Regions from separate parts of the Paenibacillus urinalis genome, predicted to be linked through region 3. Evidence: riboswitches for the same ligand, from Rfam matches in the RefSeq annotation. Region 3 holds a riboswitch; each other region holds the start of a gene.
What was found. A riboswitch is a leader RNA that binds a small molecule or an ion and turns the genes downstream of it on or off. The one in region 3 is predicted to bind thiamine pyrophosphate.
Positions count from the first base shown of each region.

Region 1: another riboswitch for thiamine pyrophosphate. It lies ahead of PUW25_RS01760 (ABC transporter substrate-binding protein); the one in region 3 lies ahead of thiC (phosphomethylpyrimidine synthase ThiC).
Region 2: another riboswitch for thiamine pyrophosphate. It lies ahead of PUW25_RS16130 (thiamine phosphate synthase); the one in region 3 lies ahead of thiC (phosphomethylpyrimidine synthase ThiC).
Region 4: another riboswitch for thiamine pyrophosphate. It lies ahead of PUW25_RS04520 (YkoF family thiamine/hydroxymethylpyrimidine-binding protein); the one in region 3 lies ahead of thiC (phosphomethylpyrimidine synthase ThiC).

Region 1 is NZ_CP118108.1:363,673-367,923, forward strand. It holds gene PUW25_RS01750 (ABC transporter permease) at 1-558, opposite strand, end outside; gene PUW25_RS01755 (thiamine-binding protein) at 555-848, opposite strand; gene PUW25_RS01760 (ABC transporter substrate-binding protein) at 876-1,883, opposite strand; TPP riboswitch at 2,112-2,231, opposite strand; gene serS (serine--tRNA ligase) at 2,610-3,905, shown strand; gene PUW25_RS01770 (pyridoxamine 5'-phosphate oxidase family protein) at 4,069-4,251, shown strand, end outside.
Region 2 is NZ_CP118108.1:3,508,156-3,512,406, forward strand. It holds gene PUW25_RS16115 (thiazole synthase) at 1-23, opposite strand, end outside; gene thiS (sulfur carrier protein ThiS) at 26-229, opposite strand; gene thiO (glycine oxidase ThiO) at 226-1,365, opposite strand; gene PUW25_RS16130 (thiamine phosphate synthase) at 1,381-2,031, opposite strand; TPP riboswitch at 2,231-2,341, opposite strand; gene PUW25_RS16135 (ABC-F family ATP-binding cassette domain-containing protein) at 2,416-3,966, opposite strand.
Region 3 is NZ_CP118108.1:639,878-644,128, reverse strand. It holds gene thiC (phosphomethylpyrimidine synthase ThiC) at 72-1,883, opposite strand; TPP riboswitch at 2,112-2,222, opposite strand; gene PUW25_RS02975 (IclR family transcriptional regulator) at 2,338-3,087, opposite strand; gene PUW25_RS02970 (alpha/beta hydrolase) at 3,440-4,251, shown strand, end outside.
Region 4 is NZ_CP118108.1:1,013,864-1,018,114, reverse strand. It holds gene PUW25_RS04530 (energy-coupling factor transporter ATPase) at 1-1,208, opposite strand, end outside; gene PUW25_RS04525 (ECF transporter S component) at 1,208-1,786, opposite strand; gene PUW25_RS04520 (YkoF family thiamine/hydroxymethylpyrimidine-binding protein) at 1,790-2,398, opposite strand; TPP riboswitch at 2,552-2,674, opposite strand; gene PUW25_RS04515 (LysE family translocator) at 2,795-3,445, shown strand; gene PUW25_RS04510 (DUF896 domain-containing protein) at 3,543-3,779, shown strand; gene PUW25_RS04505 (DEAD/DEAH box helicase) at 3,865-4,251, opposite strand, start outside.

The DNA.
Region 1 (4,251 bases), 280 kb from region 3:
GTAGGTTGCTGCGATCTTGAGACCTGAGAAGATGGATGGGAGCGCGTGTGGCACCTCCAGCTTGCGGAAGATTTGCCCCTTGCTGGCCCCGGCCATTCTCATGTAGCTCAGCATCGCGCGGTCCGTTTGCATCAGTCCGTCCATAGCAGATACTGCGATCGGAAAGAAGCAGACCAGTGTAATAACGATGATCTTGGGCAGCAGACCGAATCCGAACCAGATCATCAGAAGCGGTGCGAGTGCAATCGTAGGTATATTCTGGCTAAGAATGAGCAATGGATACAGGGCCGTTTTCATAAATGGAACTAGATGCAGCACCATGGCTGTCAGAAGACCGATCGCAGCGCCGATGCCGAAGCCGAGCAGAGTAAGCTGTACAGTCGCCCAAGTATGTTCAGTAAGACTTGCAGCTTGTGCAGCTGCTTCACGGGTAATATCAACAGGACTTGGCAGAATCCACTTCTCAATGTGAAAAAGCGGCACGGCTATTTGCCATACCGCCAAAAAGAGGATGACCGCCGCAACAGGCGGCAGCACACTTCTTACAACACGCTTCATGATGGATACTTCTCCGTTAGTCCTTCCATGCTGATTCCGCTTGGGTAATGGGCAATCTTGATTTGTGAAATAATGCTCGGGCTGCCAGCCTCGATGAGTACCTCATGAACTCTCTGCACAATTTGGAGCAGCTCAGGAAGCTCGCCCTCCAGCGTCGTTTCAAGGGGATGGACCTGATATTTCACCCCGGATTGCTGTATCACTTCAATGGCACGGTCTACATAAGGGATCGAATCTTCTCCATTAGGTGTCTTCGGAATGACTTGAATACTTAGCAATGTTTGAGCCATATGGGTCACCAACGCTTTCTTTAGTAATTATTGTTGTGGCAGAAATTCATTCGTAAAAGCTTTCTCGACATCCAGCGGCTGGTCCAGCAGCTCGTGCTGAGCCATCCAGTCGGAATAGTTCTGCCATACCTCTGCCTTTTGCTCGCCCCAGCGAGCGGCGTCATCCTGATATTTCGGACTGAGCCATTTCTGACTCTCAAGCACGAGCTCCTTGTCGAGGTCAGGCACGGCCTCGCTGAGTATCGCTGCGGCTTCCTCTGGATGATTAATTGTATATTCATAGCCTTTGGTCGTTGCGCGCATGAAGGCTTTGACCAGCTCCGGATCCTCGTCAATGGTCGCCTCATTCGTAATAAGTACAGGTGTATAGTAATCCAGCTTCTCGGAATAGTCCTTAACGTAGAACATATCGATCGGTTCCCCGCGAAGCTCGGCTTCAATACCCGTCCAGGCGTAGAAGATCCAGGCAAAATCGATGTCTCGCTTCGTTGCGGTGAAGAAATCGGCATCCCCCATGTTTACATTGTGTACTTTGCTTACATCCGCACCTTCAAGACCCATAATTGTATCCAGAACCGCTGAGTCAATCGGGTTGCCCCATCCTCCATAGGTTTTACCCTCGAAGTCCTTCGGAGATTCAATATTGCGGTCCGCAGGAGCTGCAAAGCCGGAAGTGTTATGCTGAATGACGGCAGCAATGGATACGATCGGCACGCCTTGTGTCCGTGCTTGGGTGACCCCTTCCTGATAGCTTACGCCAAAAGGTACCTCTCCAGAAGCGACCATCGTATCTGCACCGGCTTGACCGGGCTGAATAATCTCGACATTCAGACCTTCTTCCTTGTAGAAGCCTTGACTTACTGCAGCATATAAGCCGGTGTGATTCGTATTTGGCGTCCAGTCGAGGACGACCTTGATGTCGCGGAGGCTATCGCTCGCTGCCGGCTCCTCCGCGCCTGCACCAGATTCCTCATTCGATGTGCCGCTATTGCCGCAGGCAGTCATGATCATCATGAGTACCGCCAGAAACAGCATTCCTAACTTTTTGTACACGTTTCTCTCTCCTTTTCAATTACCCCTATTCTTGACGAAATTTCCATAATAACTCCTATAAGTTCAATTGAGGCTACCTTGATAGCCATACTGATAAGGGAGATCGGATAGAGTGCAATGGCATTCTTGCGACCATAATAAAAAAAGCGTCCCGGATAAGGGACGCATGCTGACGTAAGGGCTAAGGGCTGTCAGTAAAATAGAACAGCACACTCGAATTCTCTCCATTCCTACGCTGGCATTACCCAGATCAGGTTTAAAGGGTACGTATCTAACACGCTTTCACGGATACTATCTCAGCCGGCTAACCCAGCACCCCTTGAGGTTGAATATGAAGTTTAGGACATTTCAGAAGCTAATTATAGCCCTCCTTGGCTGGAAAGTACAGCATAATCAAGAATAAAATCATTGTCATATGGAAATGTCTAAATTATAATACCGTTAATTGAAAACGTGAAAAAATGCCTGTGAAGAGCATCCAACTCGGAGGTATTCTCGCCAAGGGAAGGCGCTAGTCTTCCCCTAAGTTAATCGGCACCGCCCGTTATCGCGGAACCAAAGTGATTGAAGTGGAACCTAATGCTGACCGCATGAAGTCTGCTTCAATAAATTGGGTGGCACCGCGAGCATAGAGCGCTCCTCGTCCCAACGGATGAGGGCGCTCTATGTTTTTTTTCGCTTGACCAATTTAACTTAGGGGTGACGACAATGCTGGACATGAAATGGTTAAGAGAGCATGCTGCACAGGTTCAGGAAGCAGCGGATTGGAAGAAGATAGACGTATCTATAGACGAGCTGCTAACGTGTGATGATGTACGTCGTGAGCTGATGACGGAAGTGGAGAAGCTCAGGCAACAGAGAAATATGGATTCGGAGAGAATAGGGCAGTTGATGAGAGAGGGGAATCGGGAGGAGGCAGCGACTGCTCGTGAAGAAGTGCGGCAGTTGAACGGGCAGATTGAAGAAGCAGAAGCAAGGCTAGCCGAGGTGACGGACCGTTATACTGCGCTGCGGCTGCTCGTTCCGAATATCGTATCTCCTGACACGCCCAGAGGACAGAGCGATAAGGATAATGTCATTATAAAACAGGTCGGAGAGGTCAGTGATCCTCTATTCCCGATCAAGGACCATATGGAACTTGGAGAGCTCCATGAGCTCATTGATGCTCCGCGTGGAGTCAAGGTTGGCGGCTCGCGCAGCTACTATTTGAAGGGAGACGGCGTTCTGCTGCATCGCGCCGTTCAGCAGCTTGCGCTGGATATCGTGATGAAGCACGGCTTCGTGCCGATGGAGGTGCCAATCATGGTCCGGGAGGAGGCGCTGGAGAACACGGGATTTTTTCCAACCGGTCGTGAACAGACTTATGAGCTTGCAGGAGAGGACAAATTCCTGATCGGTACTTCAGAGGTTCCGCTCATCTCGTATTATGCCGGGGAAGTCATTGAAGTGGCAGCACCCGTTCGGCTTGCGGCCGTATCGACAAGCTTTCGGAGTGAAGTGGGCTCAGCAGGACGTGATGTACGCGGGCTCTATCGGGTGCATCAGTTTGCCAAAGTAGAGATGGTCGTACTGACAGAGGCTGATCCGGAGGTGTCGGAGCAGGCGCTCCAGGAAATTACAGGCTACGCAGAAGAGCTGCTGCAGGCGCTGGAGCTTCCATACCAGGTCGTGGCAGTATGCACAGGCGATATGTCACAAAAGACATATAAACAGTACGATATTGAAACCTGGATGCCTAGCCGGGGCAGCTATGGGGAGACGCATTCCTCATCGAACCTGCATGATTTTCAGGCACGCCGCTCTAATATCCGCTATCGGGATAACGAAGGTCATTTGAGGTATTGCCATACATTGAACAACACGGCCGTGGCCTCGCCAAGAATCCTGATTCCACTTCTCGAGAATCACCAGCAGGAGGATGGCAGCATTTATATACCGAAGGCGCTCCGCCCTTACATGGGAAATCGAGAGAGACTGGTTCCCGTCCGGCAGGATGAGAGTTAAAGGATGTATTTGTTTATTCGGCTAAGGACCAGCTTCCTGGTAAATGAGTAAACGGTGTAAGTAGAGGTTTAGAGGTTTATTTTAGGTAACGACGGGTTCAACTTTCAGGAGCAGGGTACACTAATAATAGAGGGTGTATTTTTGAAAGGAGACCTGAAGTGCGATGAATAAAACAGATCTGGAACAACATATTATACAAGCTATTGAGGACAATCCGTATTGCTCGCTTGCAACAGTGGAAGGCGGTAAGCCGAAGGCAAGATATATGGCTGTCTATAATGACGGTCTGAGCATTTATATGGCGACCAACCGTTGTACCCACAAAGTAGAGGAGCTGGAGGATAAT
Region 2 (4,251 bases), 2.6 Mb from region 3:
CTATAATTTCCAATATTCAACATCATTAACCGCCTCCCACAAAATGAACGATCTCGATCTTGTCTCCGTCTGCAAGCTTCGTTGTGGAATGCAGATCTTTCGTTAATATTTGATCGTTCCACTCGACCACCACCGTTTTGACACCTAATTCAAGGGAATCTATTAAATCGCTGACTGAGATAACAGAATCGTCAACCGGCCTATATTGTCCGTTAATGACTATCTTCAATGAACCAACCTGCCCTTCTCCAAGATTCGCATAGGTGAGAATTCGGTTATTCCGAGCTCTTCTTCACTCTCACCAGCGACAAGTCTGCTGATCATTTCTCCTGTTACTGCACTTAGAAGAATTCCATTACGATAATGTCCTGCCGCAATGTATAATCCTGTAATCCCTTTATACTGTCCGATATAAGGCAATCCATCGATCGTTTGTGGTCTGAGTCCTGCCCAGCAACGAGCATAAGCAGCATGTTCAAGCTGCGGAATCCATTTACTTCCCTCATGGAGCAGTTGAAGTATTCCTTTTACAGATACCGTCTTATCGTTATGAAAAGGAAGGCTCGTTGCCCCAATCCATATCTCTCCCCCTGGCTTTGGAACAAGATAAACATCATGTGTATAAAGGGTATAATCCAATCTGATCTCAGGTAAGGAAACGGCTATCATTTCACCTTTGACAGCTACTGTAGGAAGGTCTATTCCCAGGCTGGACAGCCCCCCTCGGATACCCAGTCCAAGTCCTGATGCGATAATGACGTTGTCACAAGTGTAGCTTCCTGTTGATGTTTCGACACCATGAACGGCTCCATTCTGGACATCAATTGATACCACCGGCTGTTGTTCCAGATAACGTGCACCTTTGGCCTTAGCCCCATCAATTAGAGCTCTATTGAATTGGTTGGGTAACAGCTGAAGCTGATCAGGATAATAATAAGCGCCTTCCGCTTGGTCACAGATCGCGGGAATCTCAGTTCTAAGCTTGAGTGGATTCCAATACTCTTGATAGCCTGTTTTTATTGATTCCATGGAATCATTCATAAACGGCGAGACAAAACCTGTACTATTCAGCCCGACATCGATAGGAGTTATATTGGATAAATCATTGATTAATGGCTTAATTAGCTTAAGACTGCGTTCAGCCAAATTTTTTAGCGCAGGAGTTGAGAAGAATTCTAAATGCGGTGCCAGCATACCTGCAGCAGCTCCTGAAGCTCCCGATGCCATCCCCTTTCCCTCCAACAACAGAACATCCTTACCATCCCTTGCCAAAAAATAAGCAATGGCTGAGCCGATAACCCCTCCGCCTACCACGATAAACTCTGACCTGCGAACGGTACCCACGGTTTGATCGTAATCTTGCATGTCCATCCTCCTCCTTTACTTGATCGGTCCATAACGACATAGCGCATGATGATATTCTTGCACTGCACCCAGCGGATCTGCTGCATTCATCACCCCGGATATCACGGCAACACCTGATGCTCCTGCATTTACGAGTTCATCTATATCTGTCGGCTTTATTCCTCCTATCGCAATGACCGGAATATGCACCTCCGTGCAAATCTGCTGTAATGAGGCGACTCCTCTCGGAGCAGCACCCGGCTTACTAGAGGAAGGATAAATATGACCGTACATTAAATAATCAGCTCCCAGGTGCTCGGCCTGCTTTGCCTCCTGAAGGGAATGAACCGATACGCCAATACGTGTCTTTGTAATCCCGCGGCTTGTCATAGAGCTCTTGAGGGACTCGATCTGATGAAGCTCCTTCATCCCGATTTGGAGAATGGCTGGGTCATACTTAAATACCAGATCCACTTGACGATTGAACCCTATCTTACTCATTGGAATCTGATGAAGGATCAGGGTATCTATGAACTGTTCGAGTTCCTTCTCGGTGCTACGTTTATCCCGGATATGTACAGCCGTCGTATAGGGCCATATTGTCGAGAATATGGGAATCCAGGCAGCTGGAGATGAGGAGGGAGAGATCACATGCAGTTCAAGTTTGGGCTTCGATTCGGGCTTCAATATGATAGATCACCTCCTTATTGAGAAAACAAGCCTGCGGGTGATTACCTCGTATGTTCCGCAAGCCATCGCAGCAACAAAAAAACCACTTCCTAATGGAAGTGGTTAAGTTTACATTGATAAAATGCAACAATGACTGATACATGAAATCTACAGAGCGTATCTCTATTGATGAATCACAAAGCCTGCGCTCAAGCATCATATCAGTTCCCCACTTCCCTACGCTGGTATAACCCAGATCAGGTACAAAGAGTCCGGAATCGATTCATTCCATCTCAGCCGCGCACGTGCGGCCCCCCTAGTGAAAAGACTATATAGTTGTAGAATTACGTTGAATATGTTAGCACATAAGCAAGGATTTGGAAAGTCTTAACTTGATCATGATTAAACTTTAGTAGACCATTCTTCTACATTCCAAGTCTTCGTTACCCAATCCTCGTAAAAATCCGGTTCGTGGGAAACGAGCAATACAGTGCCTTTAAATTCTTTGAGTGCACGCTTCAGCTCTTCCTTGGCTACCACATCCAAGTGATTGGTCGGCTCATCAAATAGAATCCAATTCGTCTCACGCATCATGAGCTTACATAGACGCACCTTCGCCTGTTCTCCCCCGCTCAGCATGTTCAGCGGTCTTGTAATATGTTCATTCTTAAGACCACAGCGCGCAAGATGCGCGCGTACTTCATGCTGATTCAAATGAGAGAATTCATTCCATACATCATCAATTGGTGTAATTTTGCCGGGACGTACTTCTTGTTCGAAATAAGCCGGGAATAGGAAATCCCCCAGATAGGTCTTCCCGCTCAGCGCAGGAATTTTTCCGAGAATTGTCTTGAGAAGCGTAGATTTACCGACGCCGTTACATCCGACAATGGCAATCTTATCTCCACGCTCAATCGTCATGGTCATTTTGGGAAGCAGTGCATAGTCATAACCAATCTCAAAATCAATGCCTTCAAATACGGTCTTGCCGCTTGCGCGGGCATCCTTAAAACCAAACACCGGCTTGGCCGCTTCTTCAGGACGATCAATACGTTCAATACGATCCAACTGTTTCTCACGGCTCTTCGCCCGTCCTGAGGTTGAATAGCGAGCCTTGTTGCGCTGGATAAAATCTTCCTGCTTCTTAATATATTCCTGCTGCTTCTCGTAAGCATCAATATGCTGATTCTTGTTAATATCGGCCATCTCAAGGAACTTGTTATAGTTCGCCGAGTAACGGGTCAGCTTCGCAAATTCAAGATGATAGATGACGTTCACGACCTGATTCATAAACTCTGTATCATGTGATATCAGCATGAAGGCATAAGGATAATCCTTCAAATAACGAGTCAGCCATTCAATATGCTCAACATCCAAATAGTTCGTAGGCTCATCCAGGAGAAGAACGTTGGGCTTCTCAAGAAGCAGCTTGGCTAGCAGTACCTTCGTCCGCTGTCCACCGCTTAGAGCTGATACGTCCCGATCTAGTCCTATCGCATTCAGACCAAGCCCATTTGCCATCTCTTCTACTTTGACATCAATCAAATAAAAGTCACCCATATCCAGCTGCTCCTGAATCTCGCCCATTTCTTCAAGCAGCTGCTCTAATTCCTCTGGAGAGGCATCGGCCATTTTCTCGGTAATGACCATCATTTCTTTTTCCAGTTCAAGTAAAGGCAGGAAGGCGTCCTTCAATACGTCACGAATGGTTTTGCCCGGTGTCAGCTTGGTATGCTGATCCAGATATCCATAACGGACTTTCGGTGTCCACTCCACTTTGCCGCTGTCCTTCAGCAGCTGTCCTGTCAAAATATTCATCAGCGTAGATTTACCTACGCCGTTCGCACCGACCATTCCCACATGCTCTCCTGCTAATAAGCGGAAGGAAACATTTTTAAATAATGTGCGATCTCCAAAATTGTGGCTGACATTTTCTACAGTCAATAAACTCATATAATGCAGTTACTCCTATCTTGTATGGCATTCGCCTTTAGTCTCTGATATTTAATCGAATATTCATTGAAGATCAGAACTTAATGCAATCACATTTGCTTACTGAAATAGCATAAGCCCAATCCATCTAATATGATATATTAGCATAATTTGAAGGCTCACTGATACTAAGATTTTGGGAGTCAATGCAAAAATAGCATCATCACTCCATTTGGACGTCTCCAATGTAAGGAATTAGGCTAATGGGGGGAGCCGGAAAGCGGGCAATTCATGATGTGAATGAAA
Region 3 (4,251 bases):
CAATTGGAGAATCTGCAATCTACGAAACGGGATCTCACATTATTTCCCTCATGCATTGGGAGATTGTTCGTTCACCTGTTCTGACCCCGATATTCTTCGGCCTTCTCCTGCATACCGGCATGGATCGCTTCCTTCTCACTAACTCCCTTGACGGATGCCATATTCCGAATATCCTGAGTGATGCGCATGCTGCAGAATTTGGGTCCGCACATCGAACAAAAATGCGCCGTCTTCGCTCCCTCTGCGGGAAGAGTCTCATCATGATAGGATAAGGCACGCTCCGGATCAAGGGACAGATTGAACTGATCCTTCCAGCGGAACTCAAATCTCGCTTTGGAGAGGGCATCGTCTCTTCTGTGCGCTCTAGGATGACCCTTGGCCAGATCGGCTGCATGGGCAGCGATCTTATAGGCAATGACCCCTTCCCTTACATCATTCTTATCCGGCAGTCCCAAATGCTCCTTCGGCGTAACATAGCACAGCATAGAGGTGCCAAACCAGCCGATCATCGCCGCCCCGATCGCAGATGTAATGTGATCATATCCGGGAGCAATATCAGTTGTAAGTGGACCCAGCGTGTAAAATGGGGCTTCCTGACAGATCTCCATCTGCAGATCGACGTTCTCTTTGATCTTATGCATGGGTACATGTCCGGGACCTTCAATCATCACCTGCACATCATGCTTCCAGGCGATCTGCGTCAGTTCTCCGAGTGTTGCCAGCTCTGCCATTTGAGCCTCATCATTCGCATCATAGATGCTGCCGGGTCTTAGTCCATCTCCAAGTGAAAAAGCAACATCATATCGGCTCATAATCTCACAAATCTCTTCAAAATGAGTGTACAAAAAGTTCTCCTGATGATGTGCCAGGCACCAAGCTGCCATGATCGAGCCGCCCCGTGACACAATTCCAGTCATTCGCTCTGCTGTCATTGGAATATATCTTAGAAGAACGCCTGCATGAATCGTAAAATAATCTACACCCTGCTCCGCCTGCTCAATCAGCGTATCTCGGTATATTTCCCAGGAGAGCTTCTCTGCCTCCCCGTTCACCTTCTCCAGTGCTTGATAGAGTGGAACTGTCCCAATGGGTACAGGAGAATTGCGGATAATCCATTCTCTAGTCGTATGAATATGGCGGCCTGTCGAGAGGTCCATGACTGTATCCGCTCCCCAATGCACAGCCCAGCTCATCTTCTCTACCTCCTCCTCAATCGAAGAGGAAACAGCAGAGTTTCCGATATTCGCATTGATCTTGACATGGAATCGGCTTCCGATCAGCATTGGCTCACTTTCCGGATGATTGATATTAGAAGGCAGGATTGCCCTTCCTCTTGCAATTTCACTCCGTACAAACTCCGGATCGAGTCCCTCGCGGATCGCTGCGAACTCCATTTCAGGTGTCACGATCCCTTTTCTGGCATAATGCATCTGAGTTACACATCGACCTGACTTGGCTCTAAGCGGCTGTCTTCTAACACCCGGGAACACCTCTACCTCCTGCTGGGCACTTCTGTCGGATCGAATCCCATTATCCTCTGGCCGTATTTCTCTTCCTTCATAAAACTCAACATCCTCACGCTCAAGGATCCAATTCCGGCGCAAGAGCGGAAGGCCTTGACGGATATCAACTTCTATATTCATATCTCCCATGGGTCCGCTCGTATCGTATACCCGAAATGGCTCATTCTGCTCTACCCCTTGGGGTGTGCTAGTGGGATGGAGCTCAATTTCACGTTCGGGTACGGCAATGTCCGGCCTTGATCCTTGGATATATACCCTCTTGCTGGCGGGGAATGGCTGGAGTCTTCCTGATTCGCCCTTTAATTGTTCTCCTCTTATAGCCGATGTCTCTGTGTTCAGTTCTGTGTTCGAATGATTCATATGTGCTTCCTCCTTTTTCGAGTTGGGAAGCCCTCTCCTGAGCTGTGTTTGAAAGATAGAAGATATACAAACGACAGCCAGTTATGCAGAAGCTGCGGCAACAAAAAAGAGCCGATTCCCACAGGGGGAATCAGCTCTAATCCAAATAAGATCTTACCGATGTACCGGCTAATGAAGCTGCATAGACTACTAGCAGAAGCTTCACCTCATACACGGATCTTATCCACATTTTATCGCCAATTACTTCCCTACGCTGGTATGATCCAGATCAGGTGCAAAGAGTCCGGCACCTTGCAGTGCCATCTCAGCCCGGCATTTCGGGCTCCCCTAGTAAATTGTTATTGTTGTTTAAATAAATGGTTTAACCTCATCCTTTGTCTGAATTAAGGTCCATACAAGATTATCTCATTCACAGCATATTTTCAACCTTTATTTTCCATCCAATCCGATAGCATTACCTCAGCATGAAACCCATTTGCGCCGCTGTCTCCATAACAATAGGTGCATATTCCCGAAGCGTCTCTTCTGACAGCCTGCTGACCGGTCCCGATAATGACAAGGCTGCCGCTACTTTGCCCTTGCGATCAAAGATCGGCGCTGATACGGCTGCTGCTCCAGGCTCTCTCTCTTCATAGCTCGTTGCATATCCCAATTCTCTAATCTCTTGCAGCTGACTCATATAAGTATCTTGATCAACAGACAAGGGGATATCAAAATTGCGTATCAGCTGCTCCTGCTCTTCTCTTGCTGCAAACGCAACCAACACTTTACTCGATGCGCCAACAGACAGAGGCAGCCTCACACCAACAGGCGCTACCCTTCGAATTGCTTGATTACTCTGCACAGCCTGAACGCGTATCCGCTCATTGCCGTCCTTCAAATACAAACTGACTGTCTCTCCCAAGCGATCTCGAAGACGCTCCATCGCAGGCAGCAGCAGAATGGCCGGATCATCACTCTGTGACATATGTGCCGCAAGCTCCCATATGCGAATGCCAAGCCGATACTTCTCTGTTGAAGGATTGCGTACAACAAATCCCCTGTCCTCCAGTGTTGTCAGCAAACGATGCACAGTACTTTTATGTAAACCGATCTTGCCAGAAATTTCTGTAAGACCCAGATCTGATTGCTCCGTAAAGCATAACAAAATATCCAATGCCCTCTCGACCGCTCGAACCGTTAATTTGCGATCTTGCTCTTCCATGGCATAATCCCCTCTCTGTTTCATCACGTGAAACCTGGTTACATAAATTATAAGAGAATCGAGGATCAAAGTAAAGATTTAATTGAGAATTAATCTCAATTACACAGCTCATTTTCTCTCATCCATCGATCATAATGGAAACATTTCGGAATAAGTCTTCCTTCACTTGACAAACATTTTTCACCATTAATTTCACTTACATTACAAGTGTGTAACAATTAGTCCCAATCGATTGACTTTAGACAGGACGCATCATAGGATAAAGAATAAAGTTATACCAACCTCATCTTTGATTACAAGTTGGTTTTAGTAAATTAGTCCTATATAACATTCTATTGGAAGGAGGAGTATGATGTTTCCTATCTCCGAGAATAGATCACTTAATCAAAACGTATCGAGTGCTCCTCCCGCACTTTCCACTCGGCTCATCCGTTTTAAGCATATTGTGGTTGCCCTTATTTTATCGATTATATTTTTCCTTGTATTTTGCTTTATTGCTCTTCATGCTTATATCGCATGGGTACTGTCCTATCCGGCAGTAGCTCCGGTATATTCCAATCCGCTGCTGTCCAAGGGCATGGAGTATGAAGAGGTGACTTTCCCTGCTACAGACGGAAGCCGGAACGTCAGCGGCTGGTACATCCCTGCCGAGGAGAACAGCAGCAAAACGATTGTGTTCAGTCATGGCTATGGTGCCAACCGGGAGGAATCCTGGATTCCTATGTATGATTTGGCCCATTACGCTCATCAGCAGAATTTTAATGTCATTATGTTCGATTACGGCTTCGCCTCCCAGAACACAAGAGTCGTTGCTACAGGCGGAAAGGCAGAATCGAAACAGCTTCTTGGCGCAGTACAGCTCGCTAAGCAAAAGGGAGCTCAAGAAGTTGTCGTATGGGGCTTCTCGATGGGTGCAGGAACTGCTCTCCAGGCTGCCCTTCAAACCGAGGACATTGATGCTATGATTCTCGACAGCACCTTCCTGCTGGAGCCGGATACGCTGTATCATAATATACAGAATCAGATTGACTTGCCGAAGCAGCCTACCCTGCAAATTCTAACCATGCTGTTCCCGATCCTGAATGGTACCAGTCTAAATTCCATTCCTTATCAGGAGGTAAGATCAAAGGCTTATGACATCCCTATCTTCTTCATCCATGGAAC
Region 4 (4,251 bases), 370 kb from region 3:
ATGACAGACTCCGGCACCCGGATCATATCCTCTCCGCCAGCAAGAACCCGCCCTTCCTTAGGCGTGAGCAATCCGGACAGAAGCCCGGCCAGCGTAGACTTCCCTGCTCCATTCGGTCCGGTTATAGCGATGAATTCACCTGCTCTCACCCGCAGAGAGACATTCTGAATGACAGGCCGATCCTGTCGATAAAATGTCATCCCATGTGCCTCCAGCACAGGAGCATGTCTCTCTCCATCTCCTCTAGAATACAGAGATAGCTCAGAGCTCTTCTGCAAGTAGTCAATTACCTGCCCTTGCTCAAGCTTAGGACGTGATACCCAGTAATGGATGAGCTCTTCAGCAGTGAGTGGAAGAACATCCGCCGATCCCGGTACATATTCACTTAGCTGCCGCTGCAGGCTCACTGGGCCAGGCACCCAAATCCCCATTTGCTCCAGTTCAGCACGATATTTCGAGAAAAACTCGCTCGGTGCAGCCACTCGGCATATCTGTCCTTCCTGATCCATTAGGGCAATACGATCGATGTCTGCCATCCAGGCATCCAGCTGATGCTCGATTAGGAGCACCGTTATTCCATGCTTTTTGCGAAGTGATGAGATGAGCTGAGCCAGATTACGAGTAGCCACCGGGTCAAGATTGGCCGTCGGCTCATCCAATACAAGGATGCCGGGGCGAAGCGCGAGTGCACAGGCAATCGCTAGACGCTGCTTCATGCCGCCGGAGAGAGTGTGAATCTGAGCCGTTCTGTACGGCAGCAGGTCAACCATCTCAAGCGCTTCATCCATTCGGCTGCGGATCCTCTCATGTGGACATTCCACATTTTCCAAGCAGAAGGCAACCTCTTCTTCTACTGTCAGCATACAGAACTGGCTATCGACATCTTGAAAGACAATCCCTACCGCTTGCGCATGCAATGCTGCACTCTGCTCTACCATCGGCCTGCCCCATATCCTGACGCTTCCCGTAACCAGACTCTCGATCTCTTGCGGATAAATTCCGTTCAGACACAGCGCGAGCGAGCTCTTACCGCTCCCGCTTGGTCCCAGGAGCAGCAGCATCTCACCTGGAATCAAGTCGAATGTGATCCCATTTAATATAAGCGGAGCTTCTTCCTCATACTGAAGAGTCAAATCTCTCACTTCAATGGCAGCAGCGGACCTGCAAGTCTCATCGACAGGTTGATCTTTGTCCGTGTGGAGTACCATTATGCTTTGTGTGACCGGGCTGCTGCTTTGGCAACCGGGAAGCTTCGCAGCACACCCGTACGAACCAGTGCATCCGCAATCCATTTTCCGAGCAGACCGGCCAGAATTGCTCCGCTGATGATCCGTACCGCCAGCATGGCGATGACAAATTCAGGTGATAATGCAGCAAAGCCGGACCGGAAGTAGCCCCAGGCGAAGCTGAACACTGCTGCCCCTATACCTGACAGCATCAGGACGGGCAGCGAATATTTACGATAACGAACCGCTGCAAAGACCATTTCTGCTCCAAGACCTTGAATCATCGCCGATACGATAAGAATAGGACCGGTTGTGTTTCCAATCAGTACTTCAATAATGCCAGCAATAGTTTCGGACAAAAAGGCCGCCCCTGGCTTGCGGATAATATAGGCAGCAATAATGGAGACAATGAACCAGATTCCGAAGATCACCTCATAACCCATCGGTCCCATGACACCGGTGAGCAGATTGCCAATTTGTAAAAATACGAGATAAATGACGGCAAATACAACGGACAATGAGCTTAATACGATAATGTCACGCAGCTTCCAGGCTCCCATACGTTATTCCGCCTTCCCTTGCTTCTTATTAGAAGGACTGTTGCAGGACAGCGTTACGGTCATTACGACATGGGACACCGATTCCTGCGTCACTTCAAAGGATTGCTCCAGTGTCTTGAAGATCGTATGTACATCCCCTTCTAGGCGTGTAGCGTAATGAATACCTCCGCCGTAGCTGCCATCCTCCTTCGCAATATCAACGACGTTCGCAATCTTCTTCATGTATTCCGGCTCTCCGAGAGCGTATAGGGCATATTCCGCTGCTCCTTCAATACGGATAGAGGATACGATGTCTTCATTCATTCGGACAGCATCCTCTGACATGTATACATCACCCGCCGAATCACCCGGACAGCCAATAGAGAAGGTGCCGCTGAACACCACGTGCTCGCCTGTCTTGGCTGCATGCAGATAAATCGCCTTCATAACGTCAAAAACATGCTCAAGCCTGCCGCGTACGCAGGTACTTACATCACCGGTCTCTGTCCATACCTTGGAGGTATCCGCCTCTTGGATTGCACCAAGAATAATATCAACAAACCGATCGCTCATCGGATATAGCGAAAAACGACAGCCCACGATTCGACTTGTTCCACATACTTCTGTACTCATTACTCCATCTCCTCAGGTTCGTATTGCTGAAACAACACAAAAAAGAGCTGCACCCCTGAGTGAGTGCAGCTCAATAAAATGTAATGCCCTGAATTTTGCTTGATCTGAACTGAAGCTTGTGTCAGATCGGATGCCGGTTCCGGGCCTATATCATTTCATATCCCCGCACTTCCCCACGCTAGTATGATCTAGATCGGGTGTAAAGGGTTAACCGCCATCGTCCATATCATCGACGTATTGGTCTCTCAGCCAGTTAAGGCACCCCTAGTGCTGTATTTCGATTATGCTGTTCCAATCGTAACCCATTATACGCTTTCTCCTGTTTTGTAAAGACTCGATTGTCTACACAAATTGGTAAACATGAATTATGATATTTACAACAAAGGAGGGCTCCACATGCTGGGTATTATTAACTTCGAAGTATTTCTGATCTCGTCCATCCTGCTCAATATTACGCCAGGGCCTGATACGATGTATGTTCTTGGCAGAAGTGTGGCTCAGGGGAAGCGGGCGGGCATTGTTTCGGCGCTTGGCATTACGGCAGGGGGCGTTGTGCATACACTGCTTGCTGCGTTCGGTTTATCCGTGATCTTGATGAGCTCTGCTGTTCTGTTCAATGTCATCAAGGTTGTAGGTGCAATTTATCTAGCGTATCTCGGCATTCGAATGCTGATCGACAAGGCATCGCCTAAGGCTAAGTCTCATGGTGGACCTGTAGATACGCCTTCCGAGTTATCGAATTCCAAAATATTTACACAAGGCCTTTTCACGAATGTAACCAATCCTAAAGTCGCCATGTTTTTTCTCGCATTTATGCCGCAATTTATTGCCCCGGGCAGCGATGCTTCGCCACTGCCTTTTGTAGTGCTTGGTCTTACATATTGCTTGACCGGAGGAATCTGGAGCATCCTGATCGCCGCCTTCTCGTCCACAGCAACGGGTAAACTGAGAAATAACGTCAAGATGAAGACGATCCTTAACAAAGCGACAGGGTTCATATTTATTGCAATGAGTATTACGCTGCTCAGAACCAAAGCTATAGAGTAGCAGATAACAGCCTATCTTCTACCCTTCGGGTTGCAATAAGCCGTATCATACAGTAAACTGTCAGGATACAATGTAGCTTGAAAGGAAGGCTGATACCATGGAGATCCCTTCATTAAATAGAATTAATGAGCTGAGCCGCAAACAGAAGAAAGAAGGCCTGACAGCGGAGGAAATTACCGAACAGAAGGCGCTTCGTGAGGAATATTTGAAGGCGATCCGCGGACAGGTATTGTCCACGATATCCGGACTGACCATCGTAGATCCGAACGGAGATGACGTTACTCCGGAGAAGCTCAAGCTCGAGCAGCAGCAGGATAAATCAAAGCTCAATTAAAGCAAAATAAGGATAGAATCGAATACCTGTACAACGGCGGGTATCTGTCGATTCTATCCTTTTCTTTTATGCAGGATCATCTATGCTATATCGCCAGTATTTCGCGGATTTCTTCCTCACTTAAGGTGGATGATGATTCCTGACCTGGCTGAATCACTTCTTCTATGAGATTTTTCTTACGCTGCTGAAGCTCATACATCTTGTCCTCTACGGTACCGCGGCTCACCAGCCGGATGACCTGAACCACATTCTTCTGTCCCATCCGGTGTGCCCGGCTCGCTGCCTGGTCCTCTACCGCAGGGTTCCACCACAGATCATACAGAATGACGGTATCAGCCCCCGTCAAGTTAAGTCCCGTACCCCCGGCTTTAAGCGATATGAGGAAGAAGTCCCTCTCTCCCTCATTAAATCGCTGACACATTTCAACACGCTCTTGGCCTGGTGTCTGTCCATCCAGATAAAAGAACGGAAT